2 regions of the Streptomyces sp. JLBJ103 genome follow, and region 2 is predicted to be linked to the other one. Evidence: riboswitches for the same ligand, from Rfam matches in the RefSeq annotation. Region 2 holds a riboswitch; the other holds the start of a gene.
What was found. Region 2 has a riboswitch for glycine ahead of gcvP (aminomethyl-transferring glycine dehydrogenase). Riboswitches for the same ligand answer to the same signal wherever they lie in the genome.

Region 1: another riboswitch for glycine. It lies ahead of gcvT (glycine cleavage system aminomethyltransferase GcvT); the one in region 2 lies ahead of gcvP (aminomethyl-transferring glycine dehydrogenase).

The regions. Positions count from the first base shown of each region.
Region 1 covers NZ_CM177089.1:2,292,327-2,299,129, forward strand. The annotation lists gene AC4BEG_RS09790 (ABC transporter permease) at 1-636, opposite strand, end outside; gene AC4BEG_RS09795 (enhanced serine sensitivity protein SseB C-terminal domain-containing protein) at 1,110-1,904, opposite strand; gene AC4BEG_RS09800 (enhanced serine sensitivity protein SseB) at 2,033-2,827, opposite strand; gene AC4BEG_RS09805 (AAA family ATPase) at 3,019-3,756, opposite strand; glycine riboswitch at 3,906-4,015, shown strand; glycine riboswitch at 4,016-4,123, shown strand; gene gcvT (glycine cleavage system aminomethyltransferase GcvT) at 4,175-5,302, shown strand; gene gcvH (glycine cleavage system protein GcvH) at 5,420-5,797, shown strand; gene glyA (serine hydroxymethyltransferase) at 5,821-6,803, shown strand, end outside.
Region 2 covers NZ_CM177089.1:866,089-872,891, forward strand. The annotation lists gene AC4BEG_RS03520 (hypothetical protein) at 1-125, shown strand, start outside; gene AC4BEG_RS03525 (DUF5999 family protein) at 389-595, shown strand; gene gcvP (aminomethyl-transferring glycine dehydrogenase) at 733-3,645, opposite strand; glycine riboswitch at 3,828-3,926, opposite strand; gene AC4BEG_RS03535 (PRC-barrel domain-containing protein) at 4,040-4,369, shown strand; gene AC4BEG_RS03540 (DNA polymerase IV) at 4,345-5,814, opposite strand; gene AC4BEG_RS03545 (MerR family transcriptional regulator) at 5,921-6,550, opposite strand; gene AC4BEG_RS03550 (bifunctional nuclease family protein) at 6,757-6,803, opposite strand, start outside.

The DNA.
Region 1 (6,803 bases), 1.4 Mb from region 2:
CCGGCCGACGTACGGCCAGCCGAAGAAGCCGATCACCGAGACCAGGATGGTGATGCGCACCCCGCTGCCGGTCAGTCCCATCAGGTCGTTCGGCAGCACCGACACCAGGGAGATGATGAAGAGCAGCTGCGGGAAGGCCAGCAGCATGTCCATCACCCGGCTGATCACCGTGTCCACCCACCCACCGAAATATCCGGCGATGATGCCGAAAACGGTGCCAAGGACCACGGCGACGACCGCCGCGAGGAAGGCCACCAGCAGGGAGATCCGCGCGCCGTAGACCACCCGGCTGAACACATCGCGGCCGTTGGAGGGCTCCACGCCGAAGAGGTAGTCGGAGCTGATACCGCCCCAGCTGCCCTTGGGGGTGCCGAACAGCGGGTCGATCTCATCCTGGTGGAACTCGTTCGGCGGATGGCCGAGCAGACTCACGATCAGCGGCGCGAAGACGGCCACGAACACCAGCAGGATGACCACGGCTCCACCGGCCAGCGCCAGCTTGTCCCGCTTCAGGCGCATCCAGGCGATCTGCCGCAGCGATCTGCCCTCGACCGATGCCTTGACCACATCCGCCGCTACATCGGCAGTCGCGACCGGCTCCGCCTCCGCGCTCGTGCCGTGCAATGGTGCCGTCATCGTGGCTGAGACCCCTCTCGACCGGTGGTGACCGGCCCACGACTCGCCGCTGTGGCGGCTTTGTTCACAACCTGGAGAAAGTCAGGCTCGTGGTACGGGAACCTTTTCTGAAGGGGCCCTACGCGCCGAACCACGCCCCTTGGAGCGGGAGTCTTCATCGCGCTTGTGATCAGCCGCCAGACCCCACGGGCAATGGAAACCTAACCGTGATGTGGCGCACACAGTTCCGGTATACGGACAGTCGTGACGCAAGAGCGCAGCAGTAACGCCGAGCCCACTATGGGGCTTTCGCCGGATAGGGGCGATGTGCACATCCGGGCGTCAGAGGTTCCGCGAACGGCACACGAACGGCCCGTGAATGGCCCGCGGGCGGCACGACGGCAGCTGCTCCGGGGCGGAACCGCCCCGGAGCAGAAGAGTCAAACCTTGGTAAACGAACGGGTCATGAGGGGTTCGTGGGGGCGGGAGGCCCCTCAGTACGCGGGGCGCGGCGGCGGATAGCCGTAGCCGTAGGACGGCGCGGCGGGCGCGGCACCGTAGGCGTCCCGGTCGAAGAAGGGACGGGCGTTGGCCCGCATCCACAGCGCGACCGGATCGTAGACATCCGACAGCGCGACCGTGGAGACCGGCAGCCCGTCCGGCACCGCGCCGACCGACTGCTCCATCATCATCCGCACCGACTGCACCGCCGGGCCGCTGGTGTCGTACAGGTCCAGTCCGATCGCCAGATAGGGCGCGCCGAGCGCGGGCTGCACCCAGGCCCTGCGCAGCGACCGCACCACGGCGGTGCGATGCGCGTTCTGCCCCAACAGGGCGTAGAACTGGGGGATGTCGATGCCGGGCTCGGACACCCGCAGCGGTCCCGCGGGCAGGCGGTCCAGACCTCCGGCGATCCGGCGCAGATCGAGCCAGGGGATACCGACACCGCCGCCGGGCGCATGCGGATTCAGCCACAAGCCGTAGCGGTCGCGGTAGAGGGAGTCGGCGATCAGACGCCCCTCCACCACCTCATGAGCGCGGTTCCAGCCACTGGCGGCCAGCTCCTGCGCGGAGGTCACACACGGGGCGTAACTGAGGCCGGCCACGTCCATGTTGCCGTACTGGGCGTCGGACGCACCGGGCGAACCGTTCCACAGCAGCATCCAGACCTGACCCCCGGCGAGGGCGTGCAGCAGCGCCTCATAGGCGTCGTACCGGCCGGGAGCGACCTGTTGCAGCATCCGCTCGACCTGACCGGCGGCCGCCTCCCACTCCGCGCCCGCGCTCACCTGGGTCCGCCCCTCTCTCGGCTGTGCCCGTACCTCGGCTGTGCCCGTACCTCGGCGGGGCACGTGGGTGCGCCCCGCCTGGTCATCAAACCAGCTTACGGGCCACACCTGGGGGCCCTGGGGATGAGTCAGAGGTCACGGTCGTAGAACGGACGCACCCTCTCCAGCATCCAGTCCGCGACCGGGTCCTGAGCGACGTCCAGCAGAACGAGTTGCACGGTCCAGGGCAGCGGCACCGCGCCGAGCGCCCGCCCGAGCGCGTCCACCGCGAGCGCCTGGCCCTCCGGACCGGGTGTGTCGAGCTCGACGCCGACAAAGAGGGCGGGCGGGTCGCCCTCGACGCTGGCCAGCGCGCGCCGGGCGGTCCGTATCCCCTTGTCCTTGGCGAACTCGATCCCGGCGGCGGCGAGGAAGTCGACCGGTTCGTCCTGCCAGTCCGGTTCGAAGAGCCGCACCCGGCCGCCGGAGGCCGGGCCGTCCAGCTCGCTGCGGCCGGTACGGCACAACTGGGCCACGGCGGCGGGCGGCAGCGGTACGCCCACCGCGCCGCCGGGGTTCACCGCGATGCCCAGCCGGGGCGGCAGTCCGCGGGCGAACTCCACGGCCGGGGCGACGGTGAACGACATATGGCCGCCGACGATCTGGAGGAACTGCTGCTCGGAGCTGAACACCGGGACATACGCGGCGCCTTCGATCTCCATGGTCGGCAGATCGAGGCCGCGGCTGTCCGGGCCCCCGCCGCTGGGCAGCGGAACCCAGAGATGACTGCGGCCGAGCACTTCGACGATGCGGGGTCCGGCCCCGGGGACCTCGACCGAGGCGGCCAACACCTCTTCGAGCTCATTGCCGGGAAACCCGGGTACAGCGCTGTCGGGGAATCCTCCGTGAGCCGGTGGGAAACCGTGCTGCTCCGGGATGCTCATCTCGCTTCAACCGCCATCTCGTCCGACCTGCATCAGCACCCTAACTGCTCGGCGGCGCAAGGCGATGGGCCGCGTCCTCATCTCCACACCACTTCCCCACCTCGGCGCGGTGCGAAGCGCGCGGCGTGCGCTCGGGGCCCGGTCGAGAGCCGCTCACGCTCCGCTCGCGCCCGCTCGCCGGCCGGTCGGTTTCACTCGAAGGAGATGCCGTGCAGCGCGTTGACCGCCGTCCGGTCCAGCAGCACCGCCGAGGCACAGCCCACCGGCGGCCGCCCCGCCGCCACCCCGGCGACCAGCCGCCGCACCGCGCGCCGGTGCCGTCCGAAGGCGTAACCCGACACCCCGCGCCCGCGGGCGGCCTGGCCCTCCAGGGCCAGCTCGGGGTCCACGTCCAGCAGGACCATATGGAGCCGCCGGCCCCGGCGCCGGGTGTCCCAGGCCAGCCAGCGGCGGACCCAGGGCAGCGCGCCGCAGTCGTGCACCACCACGCTGGCGCCCGAGCGCAACGCGCGGTGCAGCCCGGCGTAGTGGGCGCCCCGGACCAGCGGCCGGTAGAGGGCATAGGGCAGCCAGCCCGGCAGCCGCCGCTCCCATGCCTCACGCATGTCCTGGGAGTCGATCCGGACCACCGCGCGGCCGTCGTGGTCCAGCGGGGCGACCGTGCGGTTGATCAGAGTGGTCTTGCCACTGCCCGGCAGCCCGGAGGCGACCAGCACATCGTGGGCCGGATAGCGCAGCTCGGGCACACCCGCGCCGCTCCGGGCGGCCGGCGGCGCACCCGCGGCCGGGTCACCGTACGTATCGGCGCCGCTGCGCAGATCATGCACCACGGCCCTGCGGCCCGGCCGGACCGGCCCGATGGACGGGGCGCGTCCGCGCCGCAGCGGCAGGGGCCCACGTGACGTCGCAAACGTTCCCTGCCCATGCACCGTGATCGTCCTCCCAGGTCGGTCACTGCGGCTCGTACCCGAAGAGTGTCAAGAAAAGGTAATGTCCTCAAGGCACCCACCTCAGGACTGGGGGGTTCCCTTCTCGCCGGTACGTGCGATGATGGCCGCGCAACTCCATACCGGCCGCTTGAATCCGCGCGGGAGAGTCCTTGGTCACACCGGCAGTCGCCGGTCGGCCGGGCGCCGAAGGAGCAAGTCCTCCCTTGAATCTCTCAGGCCCCTATACCGCGCGGGCGAGGCAGATCTGAAAAGCGAGCCGCTGTGCGTGGCTCCACCCAAGGTGCAAGCCGGACCCCGTGCGGGCGTCACGGCGAACCTCTCAGGTTCCGATGACAGATGGGGAGGACGTTCTGCGTCCTCGATGCCTTGCCGCGACCTTGATCTTGGAGCCTGAATCATGACCGACGCCCCGACCGCGCCACGCCGCACCGCGCTGGACGCGCTGCACCGTGCGCTCGGCGCCACCATGACCGACTTCGCCGGCTGGGACATGCCGCTGCGCTACGGGAGCGAGCGCGACGAGCACAACGCCGTACGCACCCGCGCCGGGCTCTTCGACCTCTCCCACATGGGTGAGATCACTCTCACCGGGCCGCAGGCCGGGCAGGCGCTGGACCACGCCCTGGTGGGCCATCTGTCGGCACTCGCCGTGGGCCGCGCCCGCTACACCATGATCTGCGAATCCGAGGGCGGCATCCTCGACGACCTGATCGTCTACCGCCTCGCCGACGAAGAGTTCATGGTGGTGGCCAACGCCTCGAACGCCCAGGTGGTGCTGGACGCCCTGACCGAGCGGGCCTCCGGCTTCGAGGCGACCGTCCGGGACGACCGGGAGGCGTACGCGCTGATCGCGGTCCAGGGTCCGGAGTCCCCGGGGATCCTCAAGAGCCTGACCGACGCCGACCTGGACAACCTCAAGTACTACGCCGGGCTGCCGGGCACCGTCGCGGGCGTCTCCGCGCTGATCGCCCGCACCGGCTACACCGGCGAGGACGGCTTCGAGCTGTTCGTCGCGCCGGAGGACGCCGAGCGGCTGTGGCAGGCGCTGACCGAGGCGGGCGCCCCGGTCGGCCTGGTGCCCTGCGGGCTCTCCTGCCGGGACACCCTGCGGCTGGAGGCGGGGATGCCGCTGTACGGACATGAGCTGACCACCTCCACGACCCCGTTCGACGCCGGTCTCGGCCGGGTGGTGAAGTTCGAGAAGGCCGGTGACTTCGTGGGGCGCGAGGCCCTTCAGGCCGCGGCGCGCCAGGCGGAGAGCGAGCCGCCGCGCACCCTGGTCGGCCTGATCGCTTCGGGCCGCCGGGTGCCGCGCGCCGGATTCCCCGTGGTGGGCCCGGACGGCACGGTGATCGGCGAGGTCACCTCGGGTGCCCCCTCCCCCACGCTCGGCAAGCCGATCGCCATCGCGTACGTCGACGCGGAGCACGCCGCACCCGGCACCGAGGGCGTGGGCGTGGAGATCCGCGGTACCCGGGAGCCGTACGAGGTCGTCGCCCTCCCCTTCTACCGGCGCGAGCGCTGACCGCGCGGGCGCCGCGTCGCCCGGTCCCCGGGGCTTTCGGGCCCTCTGCCGCGCCCACCCGTCCCATCAGCCAAGACCCGTTCCTCAGCATTCCCTCGTATCCAGGAGAATCGGACCATGAGCAACCCCCAGCAGCTGCGCTACAGCAAGGAGCACGAGTGGCTGTCGACCGCCGACGACGGTGTGTCGACGATCGGTATCACCGAGTTCGCGGCCAATCAGCTCGGCGATGTCGTCTATGTCCAGCTTCCGGAGGTGGGCTCCACGGTCGCCGCCGGTGAGAGCTGTGGTGAGCTGGAGTCCACGAAGTCGGTGAGCGACCTGTACGCGCCGGTCACCGGAGAGGTCACCGAGATCAACGAGGATGTGGTGAACGACCCGGCGCTGGTGAACTCCGCCCCCTTCGAGGGCGGCTGGCTGTTCAAGGTGAGGGTGACGGACGAGCCGGACGACCTGCTCTCCGCCGATGACTACACCTCCTTCTGCGAAAACTGACCCTCCTCTCGATCGGGACCCCGATGTCGCTTCTCAACAGCTCCCTTCATGAGCTCGACCCGGATGTCGCCGCCGCCGTCGACGCCGAGCTCCACCGCCAGCAGTCCACCCTGGAGATGATCGCCTCGGAGAACTTCGCTCCGGTCGCGGTCATGGAGGCCCAGGGCTCGGTCCTGACCAACAAGTACGCCGAGGGCTACCCCGGCCGCCGCTACTACGGCGGCTGTGAGCACGTCGATGTCGTCGAGCAGATCGCCATCGACCGGGTGAAGGCGCTCTTCGGCGCCGAGGCGGCCAATGTGCAGCCGCACTCGGGCGCCCAGGCCAACGCGGCCGCCATGTTCGCGCTGCTCTCCCCCGGCGACACCATCCTGGGGCTGAACCTGGCGCACGGCGGCCACCTGACCCACGGGATGAAGATCAACTTCTCCGGCAAGCTCTACAACGTGGTGCCCTACCACGTGGACCCGCAGACCGGCCTGGTCGACATGGACGAGGTCGAGCGGCTGGCCAAGGAGCACCGCCCCAAGCTGGTGATCGCGGGCTGGTCGGCCTACCCGCGCCAGCTGGACTTCCCCGCCTTCCGGCGGATCGCCGACGAGGTCGGCGCCTACCTGATGGTGGACATGGCCCACTTCGCGGGCCTGGTGGCGGCCGGGCTGCACCCCTCGCCCGTGCCGCACGCCCATGTGGTCACCACCACGACCCACAAGACCCTCGGCGGCCCCCGCGGCGGAGTGATCCTCTCGACGCAGGAGCTGGCAAAGAAGATCAACTCGGCGGTCTTCCCCGGTCAGCAGGGCGGCCCGCTGGAGCATGTCATCGCCGCCAAGGCGGTGTCCTTCAAGGTCGCGGCGGGCACGGCCTTCAAGGAGCGCCAGGAGCGCACCCTCGAGGGCTCCCGTATCCTCGCCGAGCGGCTCACCCAGCCCGACGTCACCGAGGTGGGTGTCTCCGTGCTGTCCGGCGGCACCGATGTCCACCTGGTTCTGGTCGACCTGCGCGA
Region 2 (6,803 bases):
TGCTGGTGCCACTGGCCCCGGCCCCGCCCGGGATCGCGGCCCACCGGGCGCACCGCGCGGCGGATCTGCTGCCGGTGCTCACCCTGCGGCTGACCCCGGCACCACTCTTGGGCTCACCCGCCTGACCAGCGCCTTCACCAGGAGCGGAGCGCCCTGTGACCACCGGGTCACAGGGCGCTCCGCTGCGTCCTGGTAACAGTCCCGCCGCGATGAACCGTCCGGACGGGTGATGCGTCATTATCTAGCGAGACCGGTACCGCGAAATCCCTGCGGAATCCCGCCCGTAGGGCAACACTGGGAGCAACCGACCAACTCACCACGGGGGGCGGCCATGAAAGCCGCGAAGAACCGCAGCACCTTCACCACACCGCAGCGAAAGATCCCTGCCATGTGCCAGCATCAACCACCTTGCCCGTCAGCCGACTCCGCCGACCGGGAGGCCGCCCATCTCGTGGCGCACCACCCCGAGCAGGGCTGGAGCCTGCTGTGCAACGGCGTCCTGCTCTTCGAGGACACCGGTGAGCTGCTGCCGGACGGGCGGGTCATCGCCCCGTGCCGACCGCGGGGTTCCGAGCACATCGTGACCGCCGCCTAGGCCCTGTCCCACCGCCGTTCGGGCCCCCGCGGCCGGAAGGGCGGAGACAGACTGGGGCCGGCCCGGCGCCTTCGCCGAACCGGCCCCACATCCCCGGGGTGCCTGACGGCACCCCGTTCGCATGTCCAGCCCGCTGCCTAGCCCTCGTAGGACTCCAGCGGCGGGCAGGAGCAGACGAGGTTGCGGTCCCCGTAGGCCCCGTCGATCCGCCGCACCGGCGGCCAGTACTTGTCGGCCGCCGAGACCCCGGCCGGGAAGACGGCTTCCTCCCGGGTGTACGGGTGGTCCCACTCCCCGCCGAGCGAGGCCGCGGTGTGCGGTGCGTTCCGCAGCGGGTTGTCCTCCTTGGCCCAGGCGCCCGAGGCGACCTTCTCGATCTCCGCGCGGATCGCGATCATCGCCTCGCAGAAGCGGTCCAGCTCCGCCAGGTCCTCGCTCTCCGTCGGCTCGATCATCAGCGTCCCGGCCACCGGGAACGACATCGTCGGCGCGTGGAAGCCGTAGTCGATCAGCCGCTTGGCCACGTCGTCGACGGTCACCCCGGTCGCCTTGGTGAGCGGGCGCAGATCGACGATGCACTCGTGGGCCACCAGACCGCCGGGGCCGGTGTAGAGCACCGGGTAGTGCGGCTCCAGGCGCTTGGCGATGTAGTTGGCGCCCAGCACCGCGACCTGGGTGGCGCGGCGCAGCCCCTCGGCGCCCATCAGCCGGACGTACGCCCAGGAGATCGGCAGGATGCCCGCGGAGCCCCACGGCGCGGCCGAGACCGGGCCGACGCCGGTGGCCGGGCCCGCGGCGGGCTGCAACGGGTGGTTGGGGAGGTAGGGGGCCAGGTGCTCGCGCACCGCGACCGGGCCGACGCCCGGTCCGCCGCCGCCGTGCGGGATGCAGAAGGTCTTGTGCAGGTTGAGGTGGGAGACATCGCCGCCGAACCGGCCCGGCTCGGCGAGCCCGACCAGCGCGTTGAGGTTCGCGCCGTCCACGTAGACCTGGCCGCCCGCGTCGTGCACGGCGGCGCAGATCTCGGTGATGTGCTCCTCGAACACCCCATGGGTGGAGGGGTAGGTGACCATCAGGACGGCCAGCTGGTCGCCATACTTCTCGATCTTGGCGCGCAGGTCGTCGGTGTCCACCTCGCCGTCCTCGCCGGTCTTCACCACGACGACCTTCATGCCCGCCATCACGGCGCTGGCCGCGTTGGTGCCGTGCGCGGAGGACGGGATCAGGCAGACGGTGCGCTGGGTGTCGCCGTTGGCCCGGTGGTAGGCGCGTACTGCCAGCAGCCCGGACAGCTCGCCCTGTGAACCGGCGTTGGGCTGGAGGGAGACCTTGTCGTAGCCGGTGACGGCGGCCAGCCGTTCCTCCAGCTCGCGGATGAGCGTCAGATAGCCGTGGGCCTGCTCGGCGGGCGCGAACGGGTGCAGGGCACCGAACTCGGGCCAGGTGACCGGCTCCATCTCGGTCGTGGCGTTGAGCTTCATGGTGCAGGAGCCGAGCGGGATCATGCCCCGGTCCAGGGCGTAGTCCCGGTCGGACAGCCGGCGCAGATAGCGCAGCATCGCGGTCTCGGAGCGGTGCTGGTGGAAGACCGGGTGGGTCAGATAGGTGTCGTCGCGCAGCAGCTCCTGGGGCAGCGCCTCACCCGCGGCGGCGTCCAGCTCGTCGACCGTGGGGATCGCGGTGCCCTCGCCGCTGCCACCGTCGACGCCGAAGGCGGACCAGACGGCGGCGAGCTGGGCGCGCCCGGTGGTCTCGTCACAGGCGATGCCGACGTGGTCGGCGTCGGTCAGCCGCAGATTGACCCCGGCCTCGCGGGCGGCGGCGACCACATCGGCGGCACGGCCGGGCACCCGCGCGGTGAGGGTGTCGAAGTAGGCGCCGTGCACGATCTCGACACCGCCCGCCCGCAGCCCCTCGGCGAGGACGGTGGCGTAGCGGTGGGTACGCCGGGCGATGGCCGCGAGCCCGTCCGGGCCGTGGTAGACCGCGTACATCCCGGCCATCACGGCCAGCAGGACCTGGGCGGTGCAGATGTTGCTGGTGGCCTTCTCCCGGCGGATGTGCTGCTCACGCGTCTGGAGGGCCAGCCGGTACGCCTTGTCGCCGTCGGCGTCGACCGAGACACCCACGAGCCGGCCCGGCAGGCTGCGGGCGAAGGCGTCCCGGACGGCCATGAATCCGGCGTGCGGGCCGCCGAAGCCCATCGGCACACCGAAGCGCTGGCTGCTGCCGACCGCGATGTCCGCGCCCAGCTCACCGGGCGAGGTGAGCAGGGTGAGCGCGAGCAGATCGGTGGCGACAGTGACGATCGCGCCGAGTTCATGCGCCCGCTCGATGACCGGACGGGGGTCGCGCACCTCACCGGAGGCGCCCGGGTACTGGAGCAGCACACCGAAGACACCGCGCTCGGCGATCTCGTCCGGGATGCCCTGAGACAGATCGGCGACGACGATCTCGACGCCGGTGGGCTCGGCCCGGGTCTGGATGACCGCGACGGTCTGCGGCAGACAGTCGGCGTCGATCAGAAAGACGCCCTCCTTGACCTTGCCGACCCGGCGCGAGAGCGCCATCGCCTCGGCGGCGGCGGTGCCCTCGTCGAGCAGCGAGGAACCGGAGGTGGGCAGCCCGGTCAGGTCGGAGACGACGGTCTGGAAGTTGAGCAGAGCCTCCAGACGGCCCTGGGAGATCTCCGGCTGGTACGGCGTGTAGGCGGTGTACCAGGCCGGGTTCTCCATCACATTGCGCAGGATCACCGGCGGGGTGAAGGTGCCGTAGTAGCCAAGGCCGATCATGGACGGCAGCACCTGGTTGCGGTCGGCCAGACCGCGCAGTTCGGCGAGCACCTCCGCCTCGCTGCGGGCCGGGGGCAGGTCCAGCGCCTCGGTGCTCTTGATGACATCCGGTACGGCTGTCTCGGTCAGCTCGTCGAGCGAGCCGAAGCCGACCTGCGCGAGCATCTTGGCCTGTGCCTCGCTGTCGGGACCGATGTGGCGCTGCTCGAACGGCGTACCGCGCTCCAGTTCGGAGAGCGTGATGTGGTTGGCGGTCATCTGCGGGGGCCTCCTGGTCTGTACGACCGACGAGGGGCACCACGGCGCGGGTGCCCGGACGGCCTCCCCCTCTGTCATCAACCTGAGAGCTTCACCGGCCCGCATGCGACCGGCTTTCACCGTCGGTGAGGAGGGGTTCGGAGCGACGCCCGCCCGCGGCCCACCCTGCTTTCCAGAGTGACCTCACCCGCACGGTACGTGTGCCTGAGAGATTCCGGGGAGGATTTGCTCCTTCGGCGCCTCCGACAGAAATCGACGGAGAACTCTCCCGCACGGGGTCTACAGCCACAGCCAGCGTACCAGCGCATCTGTCGCATGGTGGGGGCGCCGACCGCTCGAGTGGCCGCGCGCGGCGATGTGGCTTTTTGTAGTTATCACTGGACAATTGCCACCTGTGGGAGAGAGCGTGCAGACCGATATCGACCCGCGGACCCTGATCGGCCGCAAGGCATTCGACCGCGAGGGCGCCAAGATCGGCACCGTGGACGAGGTCTATCTCGACGACGCGACCGGCGAACCCGAGTGGGCGGCGGTACGCACCGGACTGTTCAGCCGGGATGTGTTCGTACCCCTGGAACCGAGCGAGGTTGTCGGCGACACCCTGCGGGTGCCCTACGACCGGGCGCTGATCAAGGGCGCCCCGGACTTAGGGGTCGGCCGCCATCTCTCGCCCGAGCAGGAGCTCCAGCTCTACCACCACTACGGACTGGACGTCACCGGCTGACCGTGGCCGGAGCCCTGGCCCGGGGCCGTGGCGGTGCCAGGACCGTCGTGCGGGCCGGGACCCGACTCCGGCTTCTCCGCGGGCGCCAGCAGCGGCAGCGGCTCACCCGGCTCCAGCGCGGGGTCGTCCACGGAGAACGTACGCACCCGGCCCGGCTCCGCCGACCAGGGTGTCTCAAAACGCACCGTCACCCGGCCCACCCCGCTGCCCTGCACCCAGCCCGCGCCGAACTCGCTGTGCCGCACATCCAGCCCCGGCAGCCAGCGCCGCGGTGCCCCGGTGGGCTCGGCGGCCTCCTCCGCGCCCGGCCCCGCGGGCTCGGATGCCTCACCGCCCGCCGCCTGCGCGTCCTCCAGCGCCTCGTGAGCGGCCTGCGCGGCCTGGGCGAACAGATCCTCCTGGGTGAAGTCCGCCAGGCCGCTCACACCCACTCCCAGCAGCCGCACACCCGCCGTGGTGTCCACGCCCTCCAACAGCCGGGCCGCCGCCTCCCGCACCACCGCGGGGTCGTCCGTGGGCCCCCGCAGGGTCTCCGAGCGGGTCATCGTCGAGAAGTCGTACCGCCGGACCTTGAGCACGATCGTGCGCCCCGAGTGGCCCGCCGCGCGCAGCCGCCCCACACAGCGGTCGGCGAGCCGCGCGACCTCCAGCTGCACCCGGGTGCGGTCGGTCAGATCGACGTCGAAGGTGTCCTCCACCGACACGGATTTGGTGTCACGCTCGGCGACCACCGGACGCTCGTCCCGCCCGCAGGCCATCAGATACAGCGACGCCCCATGGGCCCGGCCCAGCAGCCGCACCAGCTCCGCCTCGCCCGCCTCCCGGGTCTCCGCCACGGTGTGGATCCCGGCGCGGCGCAGCGCCTCGGCGGTGGCCGGGCCGACGCCCGGAAGCGTGCGCACCGGCATCGGACCGAGCAGGTCCCGCTCCGTACCGGGCTCGATGACCACCAGACCGTCGGGCTTGGCCTGCTCCGAGGCGATCTTGGCGAGCATCTTGGACCCGGCCAGACCCACCGAGCCGGTCAGCCCGGTCACCGCCCGGATATCGGCCCGCAGGCGCTCCCCCACCGCCCGCGCCGCGCCGACGGCGGGCTCGGTGCCGCCCGCCTCCAGGTCCACGAACGCCTCGTCCAGACTGAGCGGCTCCACCAGCGGCGACAGGGTGTGCAGCAGCGCCATCACGGCTTCGCTGACCTGGCGGTACAAGGCGAAGCGGGGGGTGAGGTACGCGGCGTTCGGACACAGCCGACGGGCCTGCGCCATCGCCATCGCCGAATGCACCCCGAACACCCGCGCCTCGTAGGACGCGGTGGCGACCACGCCCCGCGGGCCGAGGCCGCCCACGATCACCGGCTTCCCGCGCAGGCTGGGCTTGGCCGCCTGCTCCGCCGCGGCGAAGAAGGCGTCCATGTCCAGATGCAGAATCGTCGGCGCACCCCTCACATCTACCGATGCTGCCGCACGCCACTGACATTCCCTTACCGCTCGGTCCGCCGCCGACGCCAAAGCCCCTTCGGCTCACTCGCCGGGCGCGGGGAGCCCCGGGCGGTCAGCCCGCCCTGTTGCGGCGCCGGGCGAGCTCGTCGGCGGGGTTCTGGCCGATCAGCGTCTCGCCGGTGTCCACCCGCTCGCCGTGCAGCTGGGACAGCGCGCTCTCGACATCCCGCCACACCACGCCCACGGCGATCCCGAAAACGCCCTGGCCGCCCTGGAGGAGGTCGACGACCTCATCCGGCGAGGTGCATTCGTAGACGGTGGCGCCGTCACTCATCAGGGTCATCTGGGCGAGGTCGTCCAGCCCGCGGGCGCGCAGATGCTGGACGGCGGCCCGGATGTTCTGCAAGGACACACCGGTGTCCAGCAGCCGCTTGACGATCTTCAGGACGACAACGTCCCGGAAGCTGTACAGCCGCTGGCTCCCCGAGCCGTAGGCGGGCCGTACGCTGGGCTCCACCAGACCGGTACGGGCCCAGTAGTCCAGCTGGCGGTAGGTGATGCCCGCGGCCGCGCACGCTGTCGGTCCGCGGTATCCGATCCGCTCCGTCCCCCCTGTGGCGGGCTCCGCGCCCGGCGGCGCGATCTGTGCCGTGACCCGAGCCTTGAGTGCCGGTTCGGCCGGTGCGCCCCCCTGGAGCGCAAACGGACCGCCGGCCGCCGTGCCGTCGCCGGTGATTCTCACGCCGACCTCCGTCCTCGACCTGCCATCTTGAAGGTAGGCAGTCACCCGGGGTGCGTCAACGATCGCCACACTCGCCACGCCGAGTGATAATCACCCTAAGGGTGGTTTCCCGTGTCCCTCTTCCGGGAAAGGCTACTCGAATGCTCTAGCGAGGACGGGCAGACTTCACCGATGGCCGCTGCCGACCGTCGGTTACTGGCCACTGGTCACTGGCTGCTGGTGCCGAAGTCCTCCGGCGAGATCTGGTCGAGGA